DNA from 2 places in the Exiguobacterium sp. s36 genome. Region 2 is predicted to be linked to the other one. Evidence: riboswitches for the same ligand, from Rfam matches in the RefSeq annotation. Region 2 holds a riboswitch; the other holds the start of a gene.
What was found. A riboswitch is a leader RNA that binds a small molecule or an ion and turns the genes downstream of it on or off. The one in region 2 is predicted to bind FMN.
Positions count from the first base shown of each region.

Region 1: it holds a riboswitch for FMN, as region 2 does, so the genes downstream of both, ribD (bifunctional diaminohydroxyphosphoribosylaminopyrimidine deaminase/5-amino-6-(5-phosphoribosylamino)uracil reductase RibD) here and KNP95_RS02070 (ECF transporter S component) in region 2, are expected to answer to the same signal.

Region 1 covers NZ_JACSLW010000001.1:621,230-630,666, reverse strand. The annotation lists gene KNP95_RS03205 (homing endonuclease associated repeat-containing protein) at 1-525, opposite strand, end outside; gene KNP95_RS03200 (undecaprenyl-diphosphate phosphatase) at 979-1,791, shown strand; FMN riboswitch at 1,886-2,028, shown strand; gene ribD (bifunctional diaminohydroxyphosphoribosylaminopyrimidine deaminase/5-amino-6-(5-phosphoribosylamino)uracil reductase RibD) at 2,181-3,260, shown strand; gene ribE (riboflavin synthase) at 3,241-3,882, shown strand; gene ribB (3,4-dihydroxy-2-butanone-4-phosphate synthase) at 3,882-5,066, shown strand; gene ribH (6,7-dimethyl-8-ribityllumazine synthase) at 5,063-5,527, shown strand; gene KNP95_RS03175 (ZIP family metal transporter) at 5,621-6,436, shown strand; gene KNP95_RS03170 (iron chaperone) at 6,486-6,854, opposite strand; gene pruA (L-glutamate gamma-semialdehyde dehydrogenase) at 6,909-8,453, opposite strand; gene KNP95_RS03160 (nuclear transport factor 2 family protein) at 8,625-9,437, shown strand, end outside.
Region 2 covers NZ_JACSLW010000001.1:402,925-412,361, forward strand. The annotation lists partial or broken gene ptsG (glucose-specific PTS transporter subunit IIBC) at 1-835, opposite strand, end outside; gene glcT (glucose PTS transporter transcription antiterminator GlcT) at 1,053-1,898, opposite strand; gene KNP95_RS02035 (YuiB family protein) at 2,004-2,321, opposite strand; gene KNP95_RS02040 (NAD(P)/FAD-dependent oxidoreductase) at 2,448-3,659, opposite strand; gene KNP95_RS02045 (NAD(P)/FAD-dependent oxidoreductase) at 3,926-4,903, shown strand; gene KNP95_RS02050 (GNAT family N-acetyltransferase) at 4,997-5,434, shown strand; gene KNP95_RS02055 (NAD-dependent epimerase/dehydratase family protein) at 5,458-6,312, opposite strand; gene KNP95_RS02060 (hypothetical protein) at 6,442-6,684, shown strand; gene KNP95_RS02065 (HesB/IscA family protein) at 6,724-7,080, opposite strand; FMN riboswitch at 7,178-7,319, shown strand; gene KNP95_RS02070 (ECF transporter S component) at 7,480-8,067, shown strand; gene KNP95_RS02075 (nucleotidyltransferase family protein) at 8,146-8,724, shown strand; gene KNP95_RS02080 (NupC/NupG family nucleoside CNT transporter) at 8,819-9,437, opposite strand, start outside.

The DNA.
Region 1 (9,437 bases), 220 kb from region 2:
ATACGCTTCGAAGGAAAGAGAGAAGCCCATCTCGTGAATCGCTTCACGGAGTGCGGTGGAAAGCTCTGATTTTGAGTACGTCACACTCGCTTCAAGTCCGGCTTCGGCGCAGGCGTCATGCCACGAACCGAACGTCTTGACGATATGGTAATGGCTCGGAGCTTTCGGATGGAGCTTGCGCCATTCCTGATACTTTTTGAGCGTGATAATCGATCCCATGTCGCGCGAGTAGAGGGCGAGTGTCTCGATGATATCTTCACGCGTGTATTTTGGCATTTTGTCCGGGAGATCGACAGTCGCCTCTCCGTGCCATTCATAGCCGGCGATTGCAAGCGCCTCGGCCCATGACCCGAACTGTCGGATAATCGACTCGGGAGATGGCCAGCTTTGTTCCATCGCGAAGCGACGATACACAGAGCGTCGTGGACGTTCCTTCAACAAGTCGCCGAGCAGTCGAATACAGTGAATCATCCTCTGCTGTTCGGTGGACAAGTGGTGGGATTTAGTGGATAGCGTTTGACTCAATGGTGGTTCCTCCTTCCATGGACTCATATCTGAACCGACAAAGATGACGAAGTTGCTTCTACAATCATACTATCGGCCAGTTTTTACAATTTATAAGTGCATTGTTCAAGTTTTTTTAAACCGATTTTATGAACGGATAGGTCTAAAGTCCTGTTTATACTTTGAAAAAATGGTAACAGTTCTATTACAAATTTAATATTAAATGGGTTCAATTGTAAACAAAAAGTTTTATCGTGGCTAATATGTAATAATCTGTACGAAAAAGTACCCAACTGGCCAATGGGGTCATCACCGTCGCACCAGTTGAGTACTCTTCTATAATAAATTTAATTTTCAGACTAATCAAATGAAAGTTTTGAAAATAACGATTTTTTTTTGAAAGGGTGGTCAGTGAAACGAACGGTCTGCTAAAATAATGGAATTGATGTAAATAAGAAAAGAGGATATTACGATATGACAATATGGTTATTTTATCTCCTACTCGGCTTGATTCAAGGGTTCACTGAGCCGATTCCAATCTCATCAAGCGGTCACTTGGTCATCTTCCAAGAGCTGTTTGATATCCAATTACCAGGTCTCTCATTCGAGATTTTCGTGAACTTTGCTTCACTGCTCGCTGTTTTGACGATTTATCGGCAGGACGTCGTCCGTCTCGTCGTCAGTCTGTGGACGTTCTTGTTTAAAAAGGACCGCAGTGACGAGACGATGGTCGACGTCAAGTTCATTGGTCTCTTGCTCGTCGCCACGGTCCCAGCCGGTGTGCTCGGCGTCCTGTTCGGCGATTGGATTGGCGAGAAGCTCAGCGGCGTCGCCACGGTCGGTTATACGCTTATCCTGACCGGGGTCGCGCTCTGGTTCATCCGGAATATGCGAGGGAATAAAGGAGACGGCGGCATCACGCTCCGCGACGCCATCTTGATCGGTCTCGCCCAAGCGGTCGCGCTCATCCCGGGCATCAGTCGTTCCGGGGCGACAATCGTCATGGCGATGTTGCTCGGCATCAAGCAAGAGTCGGCGCTTCGCTTCTCGTTCTTCCTTTTCATCCCGATCAGTCTCGGGGTGACGATTTTAGATGGACCGGAGTTGTTCACGAATCCAGAGACACGTGATTTGTTCGGACCGCTCATCTTGGCGTTCATCGCCTCGTATGCGCTCACGGCCATCTCGCTCAAATGGTTCCAACACATCATGGCGAAAGGCGAGCTCAAATACTTCTCGTTCTATTGCTGGATTGTCGGACTCCTCGTCGTTTTATTCTTGGCTTGATTTACAAGGCGCTGCTCATACGAGTGGCGCTTTTTTTGCGCATTTCGTTTTGCCATCCATTTATTTTTGCGCTAAAGTGGAAACGTACAAACAAATATTCCTTCGGGGTCGGGTGAAAGTCCCAACCGGCGGTGATGGGCGCGAGCCTTAAGTCCGTGACCCGGGCGCACGTGTGCGAACGGTGGATCTAGTGCGATTCTAGAGCCGACAGTATAGTCTGGATGGGAGAAGGAAACATGACAGGTCCATGCGACCTGTAGTTCGTCGTACGTTTTTCTGTAAAGAAAACGCTTATTTGGCTTGCCCAAATGACGATGAACGGCTCCCACCGAGACCTTGAGGATCATTCCTTGAGGTCTTTTTGTTTGTACGAAACAAGGAGGGAGATTATGCAACAGTACATGCAACAAGCCATCCAATTGGCCAAATCCGCCTCATCGACCGGCGTCAATCCGCGTGTCGGAGCCGTCATCGTCAAGGACGGTCGGGTCGTCGGGTTCGGCGCCCACTTGAAGGCGGGGGAAGCGCACGCTGAAGTGCACGCCATCCGCATGGCCGGGGCCGCCGCCTATGGCGCGACGATGTACGTCACGCTCGAACCGTGCTCACATCATGGCAAGACACCGCCGTGTGCCGATTTAGTCGTGGAGTCGGGCATCAAGCGGGTCGTCATCGCGATGAGCGATCCGAATCCGCTCGTGGCGGGACAGGGCATCGCTCGATTGAAAGCGGTCGGGATTGAAGTCGAGGTCGGACTGCTCGAGCGTGAGGCACGAGCGCTCAATGTGTCGTTCTTGCGTTCGCTCGAGACGAGACGGCCGTACGTCATCTTGAAGACCGCGACGAGTCTTGACGGCAAAGTCGCCCTCGATACTGGTGACAGCAAGTGGGTGACCGGGACAGAAGCGAGACGGGACGTCCATGAACTGCGGTCGACGGTCGATGCGATCTTGACCGGTGTCGGCACCGTGCTCGCCGATGATCCGGCCCTCACCGTCCGGCTCGACCGCGAGACGATGCAACCGCTCCGGGTCGTGCTCGATCGTGAGTTGCGCACGCCGCTCTCGAGTCAGCTCGTCCGGACGGCGAACGATGTGCCGGTATTGCTCTACACGACGTCCGACGATCGAGTGAAGCGGGACGCGTTCACACAACGCGGCGTTGAGCTCGCCGATTACACGTCGCTCGACGCTGTGATACAAGACGTCTACGCACGCGGCATCGGTCGCCTGCTCGTCGAAGCGGGACCGACGCTCGTCACCTCGCTCTTGGACGGACAGTTCGTCGACGAGTGGGTCATGTATCAGTCGCCACGCGTGTTCGGTGGCAAGGGCGGTTTCTACCGCTCGCATCATGACGGTCCGCTCGATGTGATCGAGCGGTATGACGTGCAATCGGTCGAGACGGTCGGCACCGACATCAAGCTCATCATGCGAAAGGAGGAGTCCGATGTTCACGGGAATCGTTGAAGAAATCGGCAGTGTGAAAGCAGTGAAACGGAACGGGCCATCCCTCCGGCTCACGCTTGCCGGGAAGGTCGTGCTTGAGGATGTGAAACTCGGTGACAGCATCTCTGTCAACGGTATCTGTCTCACGGTGACGACGTTCGACCGTGACAGTTTCTCGGTCGACGTCATGCCGGAGACGCTCAAGGCGTCGAGTCTCGACGGGGTCCGCCCCGGCACGAGCGTCAACTTGGAGCGGGCCATGCCCGCGAACGGACGCTTCGGCGGTCACTTCGTCTCGGGTCACGTCGACGGCGTCGGGCGCATCGTCAAAAAACGGTCGCTCGCGAACGCCGTCTATGTCGACATCAGCTGTGAGCCATCGCTCCTCCGCTATATCGTCCCGAAAGGTTCGATTTCGGTCGACGGGACGAGCTTGACGGTGTTTGACGTGACGGAACGCGGATTCACGTTGTCGCTCATCCCGCACACGTACAGTGAGACGGTGCTCGGGATGAAGCAGGCCGGGGACGCGGTCAATTTGGAATGTGACATGTTGGCTAAATATATGGAAAAACTCGTAAGTCAAAAACCGGTGACGCTCGAATCATTGGCGTCGCAAGGGTATGGAAAGGCGGGATGGTAATGTTCCACTCGATTAAAGAAGCAGTCGAAGACTTGAAGATGGGACGACCGATCATCGTTGTCGACGATGAGGACCGGGAGAACGAAGGGGACTTCGTCGTCCTCGCGGACAAGATGACAGCGGAGACGATGAACTTCCTCATCACGGAAGGGAAAGGGCTCGTCTGTGCCTCCCTCGCCGAAGAAGTGGCCGTCCGCCTCGATTTGCAGCCGATGGTCGCGAACAGCACCGATCCGCACGGGACGGCGTTCACGGTCAGTGTCGACCACGTCGATTCGACGACGGGCATCTCGGCGAGCGAACGGGCCCATACGGTGCGCGAACTCGCGAACATCAACGCCCGCCCGGCCGATTTCCAACGTCCGGGACATATCTTCCCGCTTATCGCGAAAAAAGGTGGCGTCTCGGTCCGACGCGGACATACGGAGGCGTCGGTCGATTTGGCGCGCCTCGCCGGAAGTGAACCGGTCGCCGTCATCTGTGAGATCATCCGCCCAGACGGCGAGATGGCCCGAGTGCCGGACCTTGAACGCGTCGCGGAAGCGCACGATTTAAAATTCATCACGATTGAGGCGCTCGTCCGCTATATGGAGACGGACCTCGTCGAACGGGAGGCGGACGTCTCGCTCCCCTCGGTAAAAGGGGACTTTCGATTGATCGGCTATCGGAACGTCCTCGACCGGGAAGAACACGTCGCGCTCGTCAAAGGTGAGCTCGAACATGCGCCGCTCGTCCGGATCCATTCCGAGTGTCTGACCGGCGACGTCTTCGGCTCGTATCGTTGCGATTGCGGGCCACAGCTCGATACCGCGATGGCGAAAGTGGAAGCCGAAGGCGGTGTCATCTTGTATATGCGTCAAGAAGGGCGCGGCATCGGTCTGCTCAACAAGTTGAAGGCGTACGAACTGCAAGAACAAGGGCTTGATACGGTCGAGGCGAACGTGGCGCTCGGACTTCATGCCGATTTGCGCGATTACCGGGTCAGCGCGGCCATGCTTCGTGACCTCGGCGTCACGAACGTCCGGCTCATGACGAATAACCCGGAAAAAGTCGATGCCTTGGAAGCGTGCGGCATCACCGTCATCGAACGTGTCCCAATTCTCGTCGGCGCCCATGCGGCGAACGAGAAGTACCGAATGACGAAACAACAAAAAATGAACCACTTTGGAGGAGAAAAATCATGATGCATACATTTGAAGGAAACTTGGTTGGAAAAGGCTTGAAAGTCGGAATCGTCGTCGGACGGTTCAACGATCTCATCACGATGCGCTTGCTAGATGGGGCGAAAGATGCGTTAAAGCGCCACGGCGTCGAACAAGACGACGTCGAAATCGCGTTCGTCCCTGGAGCGTTCGAACTCCCACTTGTCGCGAAGAAGATGGCGATGAGCAAGAAATATGATGCCGTCATCACACTCGGTGCCGTCATCCGTGGGGCGACACCACACTTCGACTACGTCTGTAATGAGGCGGCGAAAGGCATCGCCCAGGCGAGTTATCAGTCAGAAGTACCGGTCATTTTCGGCGTCTTGACGACAGAGACGATTGAGCAAGCAATCGAGCGAGCTGGAACGAAAGCCGGGAACAAAGGGTGGGAAGCGGCAACATCGGCCATCGAGATGGCGAACTTGATGCGCGCGTTTTAATTGGACGGGGAGAGCGAACCAGCTCTCCTCTTTTTTTGTCGTTAGCGACGCATGCGTCCCGGGAAAAGGATAGGGTGGAAGGAGACGATGGTGATGTGGGAATGGGTGGCTCAACTGAGCCCAGCCATGCAGGCGTTGCTCGTGACGATGTTCACGTGGGGGATGACCGCGCTCGGGGCGGCCATCGTCTTCATGACGAAGTCGATTAACGAGCGGTTGATGGACAGCATGCTCGGGTTTGCCGGCGGTGTCATGATTGCGGCCAGTTTTTGGTCACTCCTCGCCCCGGCCATCGAAATGGCGGAACAAGACGCGATGCCGGCTTGGTTTCCGGCCACCGTCGGTTTTTTAGCGGGCGGTCTGTTTTTGGCGGTCGTCGACAAATTGATTCCGCACGTGCATCCGACGTCTTCCCTCAAAGAAATGGAAGGTTTCCGTCCGCAGAAACGGAAGCGTAGCACGTTGCTCGTCTTGGCGATCACGCTGCATAACATCCCGGAAGGACTGGCCGTCGGCGTCGCCTTCGGGGCGGTCGCGGCCGATTTCCCGTCCGCCTCGCTAACGGGTGCCATCGCCTTGGCCATCGGCATCGGCATTCAAAACTTTCCGGAAGGTGCCGCCGTATCGCTCCCGCTCAGACGGGACGGGCTCTCCCGGCGCAGAAGTTTTTTCTACGGTCAGTTATCGGGCATGGTCGAACCGGCGGCCGCACTGGTCGGCGTTTGGGCCGTGCTCGTCATGGAGCCGCTCTTACCGTTCGCGCTCAGCTTTGCCGCCGGGGCGATGATTTTTGTCGTCGTCGAAGAAGTGATCCCGGGGTCGCAAGAGAATGGGCATAAAGATATGGCGTCGATGGCGTTGATGCTCGGCTTCACGATTATGATGATTTTGGACGTGGCGTTAGGATAAGCCACAGAAAAGGAGCGGTGACATGTGCGTCATCGCTCCTTCTTTCAGATCAACGCCAAAACGACGTGTGACCGGCCTTATCTTCGATATTGAACGCGATGATGTCACGAAGCAAATCGTAGTCGACGGCTTGGGTCCACTTGATGCGGAACAGCTGCTTCGTCTGCGTATAGCCCGCCTCCCGGATTCGCATCTGGAACACCTCGAGCGGGACGGCCTCCGGCGCGACGGCAAAGTGTGCTTTGGCCACACTGAAGGCGATGATGAACGTCCCGTGATCGGTGAACATCGGCTGATTCCAGGCGATGCGCTCCTCGAGGTGCGGGAATGTCTCCCGGACCCAAACGAATATGTCGTCCAGTTTGGCACGATGTTCCGGGTCGTCAATCGTTGCTAAAAAATCGTCAAACGTCTCCATGAGAATCCTCCTTTGGTGAAAGAAAGCCCGACTCAGATGAGCCGGGCTGATGGATTAAAACGTCTCAGACGTCGTTTTTGCTTGCATGTGGAGCTGGATGTAATCCGGTCCGCCTGCTTTCGAGTCTGTACCTGACATGTTGAACCCGCCGAACGGCTGATAGCCGACGATGGCGCCTGTGCAACCACGGTTAAAATACAAGTTCCCGACGTGGAAGTTCTGACGCGCGTACTCTTGGTTCGAGCGGTCACGCGTGAGGACGGCACCCGTCAAGCCGTATTCCGTGTTGTTGGCGATGTCGATCGCTTCTTTGAAGTCTTTCGCTTTCGTGAAGGCGACGATCGGTCCAAAGATTTCTTCTTGCATGAGACGTGCTTTCGGCGCGACGTCAGCGACGACCGTCGGCTCGATGAAGTAGCCTGTCGAGTCGTCGGCTTTACCACCGGCGACGATTTTGCCTTCTTCTTTGGCGACGTCGAAGTATGATGTGATCTTTTTGAACGCGGCCGCATCGATGACCGGTCCCATGAAGTGTTCGTTTTGCTCCGTGTTGCCGACCGAGAGTTCGTTCGTCAATTCGACGACGCGGTCAAGTACTGTGTCATACACGCTGTCGACGATGACGGCGCGCGAACAAGCCGAACATTTTTGACCAGAGAAGCCGAACGCCGATTTGACGATTGACTGGGCCGCGAGTTCGAGATCCGCTGATTCGTCGACGACGATTGTATCTTTTCCGCCCATCTCTGCGATGACGCGTTTGAGCCAGATTTGGCCGTCGTTCAATTTCGACGCACGCTCGTTGATGCGCAAGCCGACATCACGTGAACCTGTGAAGCTGATGAAGCGTGTCTTCGGATGGTCGACGAGATAGTCACCGACTTCTGCGCCTGGTCCTGGGATGAAGTTGAGGACGCCTTTCGGAAGGCCTGCTTCTTCCATGACCTCGACGAATTTCGCAGCGACGATCGGTGTCGTCGATGCTGGTTTCAAGAGGATCGTGTTACCAGCAACGATAGCCGCGACGGCCGTCCCTGCCATGATCGCGAACGGGAAGTTCCAAGGGCTGATGACGATCCCGACCCCGAGTGGGATGTAGTCATAGCGGTTGTATTCGCCCGGACGGCTCTCGACTTTTTTACCTGGTTTGAGCTCGAGCATTTGACGTGCATAGTATTCCATGAAGTCGATCGCTTCTGCTGTATCCGCGTCCGCTTCGTTCCACGGCTTGCCTGCCTCTTTGACGAGGTAAGCTGAGAACTCGTGCTTGCGCTTGCGGACGATGTTCGCCGCTTTGAACAAGACGTCGGCACGGACGGCCGGATCGACATGGCGCCATGAGTCGAACGCTGTGAGCGCTTCTTGCATCGCACGCTCAGCGAGCTCTTGGTTCGCTTTCGAGACGTGACCGATGACTTCTTCTTTATTGGCCGGGTTGTAAGACGTGATTTTGCCTTCCGTCGTAACTTTCTCCCCACCGATTACGAGCGGATAGTCTTTTCCGAGCTCACCGTTGACTTTCTCGATCGCCGCTTGGATGGCTGCGGCGTTCTCTTTGTTTGTAAAGTCTGTGAATGGTTCATGTTTGTATGGAATCATTCTCGTTCCCCCTTAAAAGTGATCGTATATTGAAGCGCTTACGTCTGTATTGTATCGAAAATCGTGGTGAAATCCTAGTGAAACAATTTTCCAGAAAAGCGTGTCGTTTTCGCTCGAAATCGAGTCGTGGTAGGATGAGGGTACAGGACGACTTGCGAAGGGAATGATTGAATGAACAAGTGGATGATGCCGCTCGCGCTGACCGTGTTGCTCGCGGGATGCGGGACGGTGGACGAAACGCCGACGGAAGAGGCGGCCGAAGAGACGAAAACGCCGCTCCCGGAAGCGGTCGAGACCTTGTATACGTCATACCAACAAGCGCTCGAAAACGGTGATGCGGCGGCACTCAAAGCCATCGACTATGCGGGCGAGTTGACCGACATCCCGGCGACCGGTGCCGAGATGCGTGGCCTCACGCCGGGCGATATGTACGAGAGCTGGGTGAACGAGGACGGGGACGTCGCGTTCATCGTCCATGAGATGGAGGACGCGGACGGCAATGAACTGCCGAACCGACTCTCGAAAGTCGCTATCAAAGAAGGGGAGGACTGGAAACTCGTCGTCACCCCGGCTCTTATCCCGGCCGACGTGATTGGGGAAGTCGGCGACATGTTGACGGGAATCGAGGCGAACGAGTACGGCGTGAATGCAGAAGCGAACGCCCGTCTCGCCGAAGTGCCGGAAGACGAGGCTGGCCCGATTTATGACCAAGTGAACGCCCAGACCGACTACGTCGCGCTCGAGGCCGACAATAACGTCTTCTTGCTCATGGCCGAGACGCTCACCGTACCGGAGAACCAAGACACGATGGCCGACTATTTCGAGGCGTACCGGACGTGGTATACCGACAATGAGGCGGCACTTAAAAAGGCCGCTGCAACAGAAGACCCGGTCGAGTATCTCGAAGCGCTCGAACCGCTCAAACAAAAATTAGAACAAGCGATCGACGGTTATGACGAGAATCTCGTCGACCCGTCGTTCGGA
Region 2 (9,437 bases):
ACGGGTACTTACCAGTCATGAACGTACCGGCTGTGAGTTCAGCGCCATCACGAATTTGTGCGAAGAAGATAGCTTGGTCACCACGAACGATGTTACCCGCTGCATCCGTGTACGAGCCGAACTCGAACCAGAATGGTGAGTAGAAGATGTGGTGAAGACCGAATGGAATCAATGAACGTTCGATCAAACCGAAGATGAAGGCCGCGAACGTGCGGTTTTCAGTCAACATGAAATTTGAGAACGTGTTCAAGCCGTGCTGAACTGGTGGCCAGATGAGAAGCATGACGAAACCAGCGACAACTGCCAATACTGCAGTAACGATTGGGACGAAACGCTTACCAGCGAAGAAGCCAAGGAATTGCGGCAACTCGATGTTGAAGTACTTATTATATGCCCAGGCGGCTATCAGACCGACGATGATCCCCCCGAATACCCCAGTTTGGAGCGTTGGAATCCCGAGTACTGATGCGTAAGCCGGATCACCTTGTGCGATGATTTCAGGTGTGAGTTCGAGCCAAACACCCATAACTTTGTTCATGATGAGGAATCCGACGATGGCTGCGAGTCCGGCAACGCCGTCCCCTGCTAAACCGATCGCGACACCGACTGCGAATAAGAGTGCTAAGTTCGAGAAGATAATGCCACCCGCTTGCTCCATGAGCTGAGCGAATTTCACAACGCCTTCGTTCGTTAACCAACCAGCGCGTGATGTAAGGGCCGGGTTTTGCATCGCGTTACCGAATGCAAGAAGAAGACCGGCTGCCGGCAAAATCGCAACAGGAAGCATAAGTGCTTTACCGACTTTTTGAAGAACACCAAAGATCTGCTTAAACATGATAAATCCTCCTTTTTGTGATTGTTTCGTGCGGAAAGACGACTGTAGATGTCAGACAACCGACGTATCTAAACGTTTTCATAATAAACGTTTATAAAAACAGAAACAGGCATGAATAAGGTATAGAACGTAGACCTCTCCTAATAGAGAAATCGTTGCGTTCCACTCCTTACTCATGCCTGATCGAATCAGTAACACGTAAGATACGTGGTATCAGTTATCTACTTGTTAGGCGCTGGAGATGCATCGTCAAATATGTCGCTTCACCTCGCGGGACCGGACGCTTTAATTCGCGTTCCATGATGCCCATCAGCTCCCAAGCAGTACTATAGCATAGCGGATATTCTTCGCGCAATACCTTTTCAATTTTTTGTGGGGCCTCCACCATCTCACCCGTCGCAACCCGCTCAACGGCGTACCTTAAGTGCCGAAGTAAGCGCTTATAATCGAGTGAACTCCGGTCCATTTTGACGTTCAAACGACTCTCAATCGTCTGAACGATCTGCCCGATAATTTGGTTGTGTCGATTGACCTCGAGGACGTTTTTGAACGTCGTCGCCGAATGGATGTGGAGCGCGATGAAACCGATCTCCGCGTCCGGCAATAACACGTCAAGCCGCTCGTGAATCATATCGACGATACGTTCGGCGAGCGCATACTCGTTCGGATAGAGCGATTCGGTCTCAAGCAGGAACGGATTCGTGACTTCCATCCCTTGTTCAATCCGCTTCATCGTGAAGAACAAGTGGTCGGTCAAACCTATATGAATATGTTGGTCGACTTTTTTACCGGTGTTGTTCTCGATAAAGCCGACGATTTCTTGCATGAAAGCAATAAAGTCCTCGTCGACGTGTTTGACGAGTTCACGATATTGCGATTGTTCTTCTTTGTCCGTCAGTTGATACACTTTCTCCGGGACACTGGCCGGGTCGACGAGATCGCCCGCTTTCTTGCCGAAGCCAATCCCTTTCCCGAGTAGAATGACTTCCGGTTCCGGATCATGTTGGCAAATGACAACGCTATTATTCAACACTTTCTTGATCGTATACATCGGTAATGTCATTCGTATCGCATCCCTTATTCACTAAAATCGTTTCGTACTAAGTATATCGGTTCATCCCCTAAAAAAGTAGGCGGAAAACAAAAAAGACGAACATTTCTGTCGTCTTTAAAACATTGAGTAACCACTCTTGCGCAAGTAGCGAATCGTGACCCCGGCCAAAATCGCACCGAGCAACCCGAAACCGAGCATGAACACATCCAGAAATTGAAGGCCGAGCACGCGTTCGTAAACGTTGGCGAGCGCGGTCGACGTCTCAGTGATGTAACTCGAGAGCTTGACGTTATCAATCATCATAATGACGAAAATCGGATAGATGAACACGAGCGTCCATGTTTTTTTAAGCAGCATGTTCAAAATGAAACCGATGCTGAAGAAGATGACCAAATAAAGAATCGCCCCAATGACAGCCTGGATAATATGCATGCGATTGCCCCCTTTTCCCGTTGTCTATTATACCGAATCGCCTGCGCTTAGGTCAAAGGTGAACCGCACCCTACCGACAATAAAAAAGTGACCCGCTCCTAGGAGCGGGCCACTCGATGTCATGGCTTAGAATTTACCTTTTTTGAGGACGAGACCATACTTCTTCAATTCGAGGAAGTGTTTGTTATCGATCACTTTCTTCATGAATGAAGCGTTGCGACCGAAGATCTTTTTGCCCATGACGATGCCGATGCCGTCGTTATGGCCAAGTGATGCGACTGTTCCTTTGCTCTCATACGTGAATTTCGAAGTCGATTTCCCGTTGATGAGTGCTGCGATGTTTTTCGCCACGTTGTGCGCTTGTTGTGTCGCAATTTGGGCAGTCGGCGGGTATGGACGGTTTGAGACCGGATCCATGACAGCCGAGCAGTCACCGATGATGAAGACGTTGTCGTGACCAGGGGCACGGTTGTCCGCCTCGACCATGACACGGTTACGGACCGCTTCAAAACCAGACTTCTCAACGATCGGGCTACCGCTGACGCCACCTGTCCAGAGAATCGTGTTCGCTTCAATCGTCTCTGTCGTGTCACCTTGGAGTGGACCGAACGTGACGACACCAGGCTCAACGCCTTTGATGCCGTTTCCGAGTTTCATCTCGACGCCGTTTCGTTCGAGCCATTTCTGCGCATACGTCGTGAGTTCTGGGTCGAAACCAGGAAGTACAGTCGGAGCGGCTTCGATGTTCACGATGCGAACCGCTTCACGTGGCACGTCATACTGTTTGCAAAGCTCAGGCACACGGTTGACGAGCTCACCGAGGAACTCGATTCCTGTGAAGCCGGCGCCACCGACAACGATCGTCACGTACGAGCGGTCAGCTGAACCGTTCGTTTTATATTGAGCGAACGAGTACTCGATATGTTCTTTGATTTTACGGACGCTGTTGAGCGAGCTGATTGTCATCGCATGCTCTTTAAGGCCAGGGATACCGAATGTCTCCGGTACGCCGCCAAGCGCGAACACGACATAATCATATTCAACTGCTGAACCGTCTACGAGCAAGACTTGTTTTGCCGTAGTATCGACGCGATCGACGATCCCTTTGACAAATTTCACACGTGACGGGTTCACGACGTCGTTGATGTAGATGCGAGCTTGATCCGGTTTCATCGTTCCGGCCGCTGGCTCATGAAGCCACGTCGTCTGGTAATGGTAATCATGCTTGTTGATGAGCGTGATGTTCGCGTCGCCAGCTGAGAGCGTCTTCTGGAGGTTGACCGCTGTGATGAGTCCACCGAAACCTGCGCCAAGAATAACAATGTTAGGTCGTTTCATGTTCATTTCCACCTTGTTTTGATAGTTTTGTTTTCTTGAACAATCATGTTGTGTGTTTTTTCACATGAGTGTTCACAATAAAGCCCAAACCTTGTTCAACCAATGTTCACAATTGCTTCTCGTTCATTGTACGCTGTTTGTTTTGTTTTCTCAATGGAAAAGCATATCTTCTTGAAATTTTTTTGAATGTGTAGCATGTTTGTACAGAATGGATTTAATTCACGATTGTCACTATAATAGATGTATACGTTTTGAGGAGGAATTCGATGAAATCGACGAAAGATGTGATCATCATCGGTGGCGGCCCGGTCGGACTGTTCACCGCATTTTATGCAGGTATGCGCCAACTCGATACGGCGTTGATTGAAAGTTTGCCGCAACTCGGCGGACAATTGTCGACACTGTATCCAGAAAAATATATTTATGACATCGCCGGCTTCCCGAAAGTGAAAGCCCAAGATTTGATTGACCAATTGAAAGCCCAAGCCGATCAGTTCGAACAGGACTATCGCCTCGGGGAGACCGTCGAGACAGTCGAGCGTCTCGAAGACGGCACGTTCCAGATTACGACGAATAAAGACGAGTACCATACGAAAGCGATCATCATCACGGCTGGGAACGGGGCATTCGCCGCACGACCGCTCGGCCTCGATGGTTGTGAAGACTATGCAAACCTTCATTATTTCGTCGACAACATGGAGAAATTCCGTGATCGTCGCGTCATGATCGCCGGTGGCGGCGACTCGGCCGTCGACTGGGCACTCATGCTTGAGGGAATTGCCAAAGAAGTCCATATCGTCCACCGTCGCGACCGCTTCCGCGCCCATGAGCATACGGTCGAACAGATGAAAGCGTCGACGATTAACGTCTGGACGCCATATAACATCGAATCACTTTCAGGTGAGACGCACATCGAGTCGGTCGAATTGACGGACAAGGACGGCGAATCGAAATTCGTCGAGATCGATGACCTCATCTGTAACTACGGTTTCGTCTCGTCGCTCGGCCCAATCAAGAACTGGGGCATGGAGTTCGAGAAGAACACAATCCGCGTCGATTCGCGCATGGAGACGACGGTCGCCGGCATCTTCGCTTGCGGTGACATCGCCACGTACGAAGGAAAAGTGAAATTGATTGCGACCGGATTCGGAGAAGCCCCGATTGCGATTAACCAAGTGAAGCAGCTCGTCGACCCGACAGCTCGTCACCCGCAACATTCAACTTCGGTATTTGCCGGGAAATAATATGATACCCCCTGTCGCGACAGCACAGGGGGTTTTGTAGGCACTTGCTCGTCTTATGACGATGTCCCCCTAAGCTACTTCAAGGAGGAAATTATGAAGATTGTAACGACAACCACACTCACCGAGTCTGAATTAAACTATATCTATCAGATTCACCAAGACGTGTTCGGCGATATCCACCGTTTCACAGATAAGTTGATTCAAAAATCACATCTTGTCTTCACTCTATCGATCGAAAACGAGAAAGTTGTCGGCTATAAAATCGGCTATCCGCTCGATGACAAACGCTTCTATAGTTGGATGGGTGCGGTCGCCCCTGAAGCCCGCAACCGCGGAATCGCGACAAAACTGATGAGCACTCAACATAACTGGGCGCAGTCGCAAGGCTATCAATCGATTGACACGAAGACGATGAATCGTTGGCGTCAGATGTTGCTATTGAATATTCGACACGGCTTCGATGTGAAGGCAGTCACCGTCGATGAACATGGAGTTGAAAAAATCCTATTACGCAAGCAACTGTATCAGTAAAACAATCATCTTGTATTCCACCCTTACTTGCGAATCGTCTGCATAATGACCCGGTCGATCCAGTCATCGAGTTGGGTAAAGACGAAACCGGCCTTTTTCGCCTCGGCAATCGACATGTAATAGTCGACGTCCGTATCGTATGGCGACGACTCCCCGTCTTTAATGATGTGGACCGGTTTATTCAAGTGATGCCCGATGCGCTCGAGCAGTGCACCCATCGAGATCACTCCTTCGCTTGCCGCATTGAATGGACCGGTCACGTTGGCCCGACCGACCCATTCTAAAAAGGCCGCTGCCTCAAAACTTGAGATAAAGCCCATCTTCGCTTCGGGATGATGCAGTACGACCGGCTCTTCTCGACGGACAGCATCGATATAAAACTTGAGACGGTCCGTATAGTCGTCCGGGCCCAAGACGATCGGCAAGCGGACGGTCGCGACTGGGAACGAGGCACGATGGAAGAAGTAGGACTCGGCTTCCCGCTTTCCTTGACCATAGTCGTGCTCCGACTCGAGATGATAGTCGTGATGGAGCGGATTGAAGTCACTTTCTTTCAAATCGGCACCCGGTGCATAGACCGACATCGTCGACGTGAGCACATACTTGCCGACTTGGTCCATGAAGGCGTCCGATGCAATTTTTGCCTGATATGGATTGAAACAAATATTGTCATAGACGAGGTCGTAACGGTCACGCGATAAATCTTTCATCGTCGCCACCGACTGCCGGTCCCCTTTGATGGAACGGATGCCCTCTGCCTCTGGCACTTGGAGCTGTCCACGCGTCACAATCGTCACATCGTCACCGGCCTCCGCCAACCGAAGCGCCAACCGTTTTCCAAAATAGCGTGACCCACCGAAGATCAATACTTTTTTCATCGTCCCTACCCCTCCTACATAAAAATGACATCTCTTTTCATTTTCCCTTGGTTCCTCTCGACTAATCTTCCACATCCTTGAATTTTTTTGTTATTCTTATATATATGATAGAAGAAAGAGGCGAGGTCCATGCATCAAATCATGTTAGAAAAAGGATGGACGTGTGCGTTACCGAAACAATACGCCATCTACCAGAGTTTATCGGATTTCAGCCGCTACTCAGTGCTTGACCAAGAGGAAGAGAGCGTCTGTTCGTTCCAAATCACGACCGACACATGCAAAATCACGGCGTTCCGCCCTTGGCAACATCACATCGAATTGAATGCGACATCCAAAGTGATTCGCTTGATTTTGATGGAAGAAACCGACTGAATCGAAAAAGGCCAATCGTCCACACGATTGGCCTTTCGTTTAGCAATCTCCAGGTGTCCCGGCGTTCGACGCCGTCCGGAAACTCGAACCACATCCACACGTGGCGATGGCGTTCGGATTTTTAATCGTGAACCCGCCTCCGAGCATCGACTGCTTATAGTCGATTTCGAGCCCGTCGACGACCCCATGGTCGGCTTCGGCGACGATGACGCGGACGCCGTGATGGTCGAATTGGATATCTCGATCCGTTTTATCTTCATCAAATCCCATTCCGTACGAGAGACCGGTGCAGCCTCCGCCTTGGACCTTGATGCGCAAGTACTGATTCTCGGGGTGTTCTGTCTGTTTCATCATATCGATGACTTGTAATGCAGCTGACTCTGTCAAATGAATCATCTGAACTCCTCCTTCATTATCTTAACTTCAAGTCAACTGACTTGAGATTTTGTGAAATATCTTGTATAACTAAACTGTAACAAAAAAAATTAAATCGTTCCATCTTCGGGGCAGGGTGAAATTCCCGACCGGCGGTATTGAAGACATGATCTTCTCAGCCCGTGAGCGAGCAAGGCGTTGCTTGCTGATTTCGTGAGATTCGAAAGCCGACAGTAAAGTCTGGATGGGAGAAGATGGCGGCATCCGACCGATATCCGGATGTTTTCTTTGACGTGGTCTCTTCCGCGACGGAAAACATCTATTTCGTATGCGCGTAACCTCTCCCGATTGTATGATGCAATCGGGATTTTTTATGCGACGGGTGCCATTCATCAAGGAGCGACAAAAGGAGAGATTTTGATGAAAACAACGCGCAACAAACGATTGACAACACTGGTGACGCTATCGATGCTCGGGGCCATTTCTTTTGTCCTCATGCTCTTTAACTTCCCGCTGCCTTTCCTACCACCATTTCTAAAAGTGGACTTTAGTGACATTCCCGCGCTCGTCGCCGGGATCGTCTTCTCCCCACTCGCAGGCGTCGTGGTCGTCGCTCTAAAAAACGTCCTCTACTATGTCTTTAACGGTGGCGGCGTTCCGGTCGGTGAAGTCGCAAACTTCTTTGCAGGTGTCGCCTTCATGTATCCGGTCGCATGGTTCTACCATAAACGTAAAACGAATAAAGCGCTCGCTTCAGGCCTCGTGGCCGGCACAATCACGATGGCGCTCAGCTTGGCGATTTTGAACTATTTGCTCATCTTACCAGCCTACGCGTTCTTCTTCGGCATGACCGAGATGGCGCAACCGGCAGTCAAAACGGACCTCGTCCTCTATGGCATCTTGCCGTTCAACCTTATTAAAGCGTTGTTGATCAGCGCCTTGTTCGTCCCACTCTTCCTCAAGTTGAAGCCGTGGATCGAACGCCAGCGGATGCAACTTCAAGCGTAACTGACATGCACCTCGATTTCGATCGAGGTGCTTTTTATTTGGATACGTTATGCTTAGGAGAGGATTGGAGGAGATGGATTGAACACGATTGAAGAGGTCACTCAATTTTTAGAAAATGATTCAGAATTAAAGCGTCTCCTGAAAGATGTCGCTTCCCTCGAACTACCCGACTGGTGGATTTGTGCCGGATACGTCCGGTCGAAGATTTGGGATGACGTGCACGGCTATCCAACACCGACGGCGACCGAGGACGTCGATGTCATCTACTTTGACCCATCTCACAACGACGAAGCAATCGAAAAAGAGTATGAGGCACAATTGCACGCCCTGTCACCGACTGTCCCGTGGTCGGTCAAAAACCAAGCCCGCATGCACCTCGTCAATCAATTGCCACCCTATAAGTCTGCGACCGACGCCTTGGCCCACTTTCCCGAGACAGTCACAGCCATAGGTGTCAGCCTCGATTCAAACGAATGCTTGATCGTGGCCGCGCCTTACGGTGTTGATGACATCATCGAATTGAGGCTGCGACCGACCCCAGCATTTGCAGACGGATCCCCGCATCACCACATTTATCAAGCGCGGATCCAAAATAAGAATTGGCAAGCCATTTGGCCGAAACTTCAAGAAGTGGACGTGACTCGTAACGGACTGTAGAACCCGACCGCCGATACGGTCGGGTTTTGCTATTCATTCATCTACAAAAAAAGAGTGACCACCGAAGTGATCACTCTGAGTATATCGTATTTGATTAGAGAAGCAGACCAGCAAGCGTGGCTGACATCAAGTTAGCAAGCGTACCTGCGAGAATCGCGAGGACACCCATACGTGCGATGTCGTTCCGACGGTTCGGTGCCATTCCACCGAGACCACCGAGAAGAATCGCGAGTGACGAGATGTTGGCGAATCCACAAAGTGCGAAGGCAATCATCGCTTCCGTACGAGCTGAGAGTTCACCCGTTCCAATTACAGGTGCGAACTCTGAGAACGCTACGAATTCGTTCAAGACGAGTTTTTGACCGAGGAAGCTACCGAACTGAACAGCATCAGCCCACGGTACACCGATGACAAATGCGAGTGGTGCAAACACGTAACCAAGAATCAATTCGAGTGAGAGGCTGTCGAAACCGAACAAGCCGCCGATTCCACCAAGAATCAAGTTGACGAGCGCAATCAATGAAACGAACGCGAGAAGCATCGCACCGACGTTCAAGGCAAGGAAGAGACCGTCAGAGGCACCACGAGCGGCCGCATCGACGAAGTTCGCTGCTTTGTCCTCTTCGTCTTCAGCAATTTCGATGTCATCATTATACTCTTCTGTTTCAGGAACGATGATTTTCGCGAACAAGAGACCAGCAGGTGCAGCCATG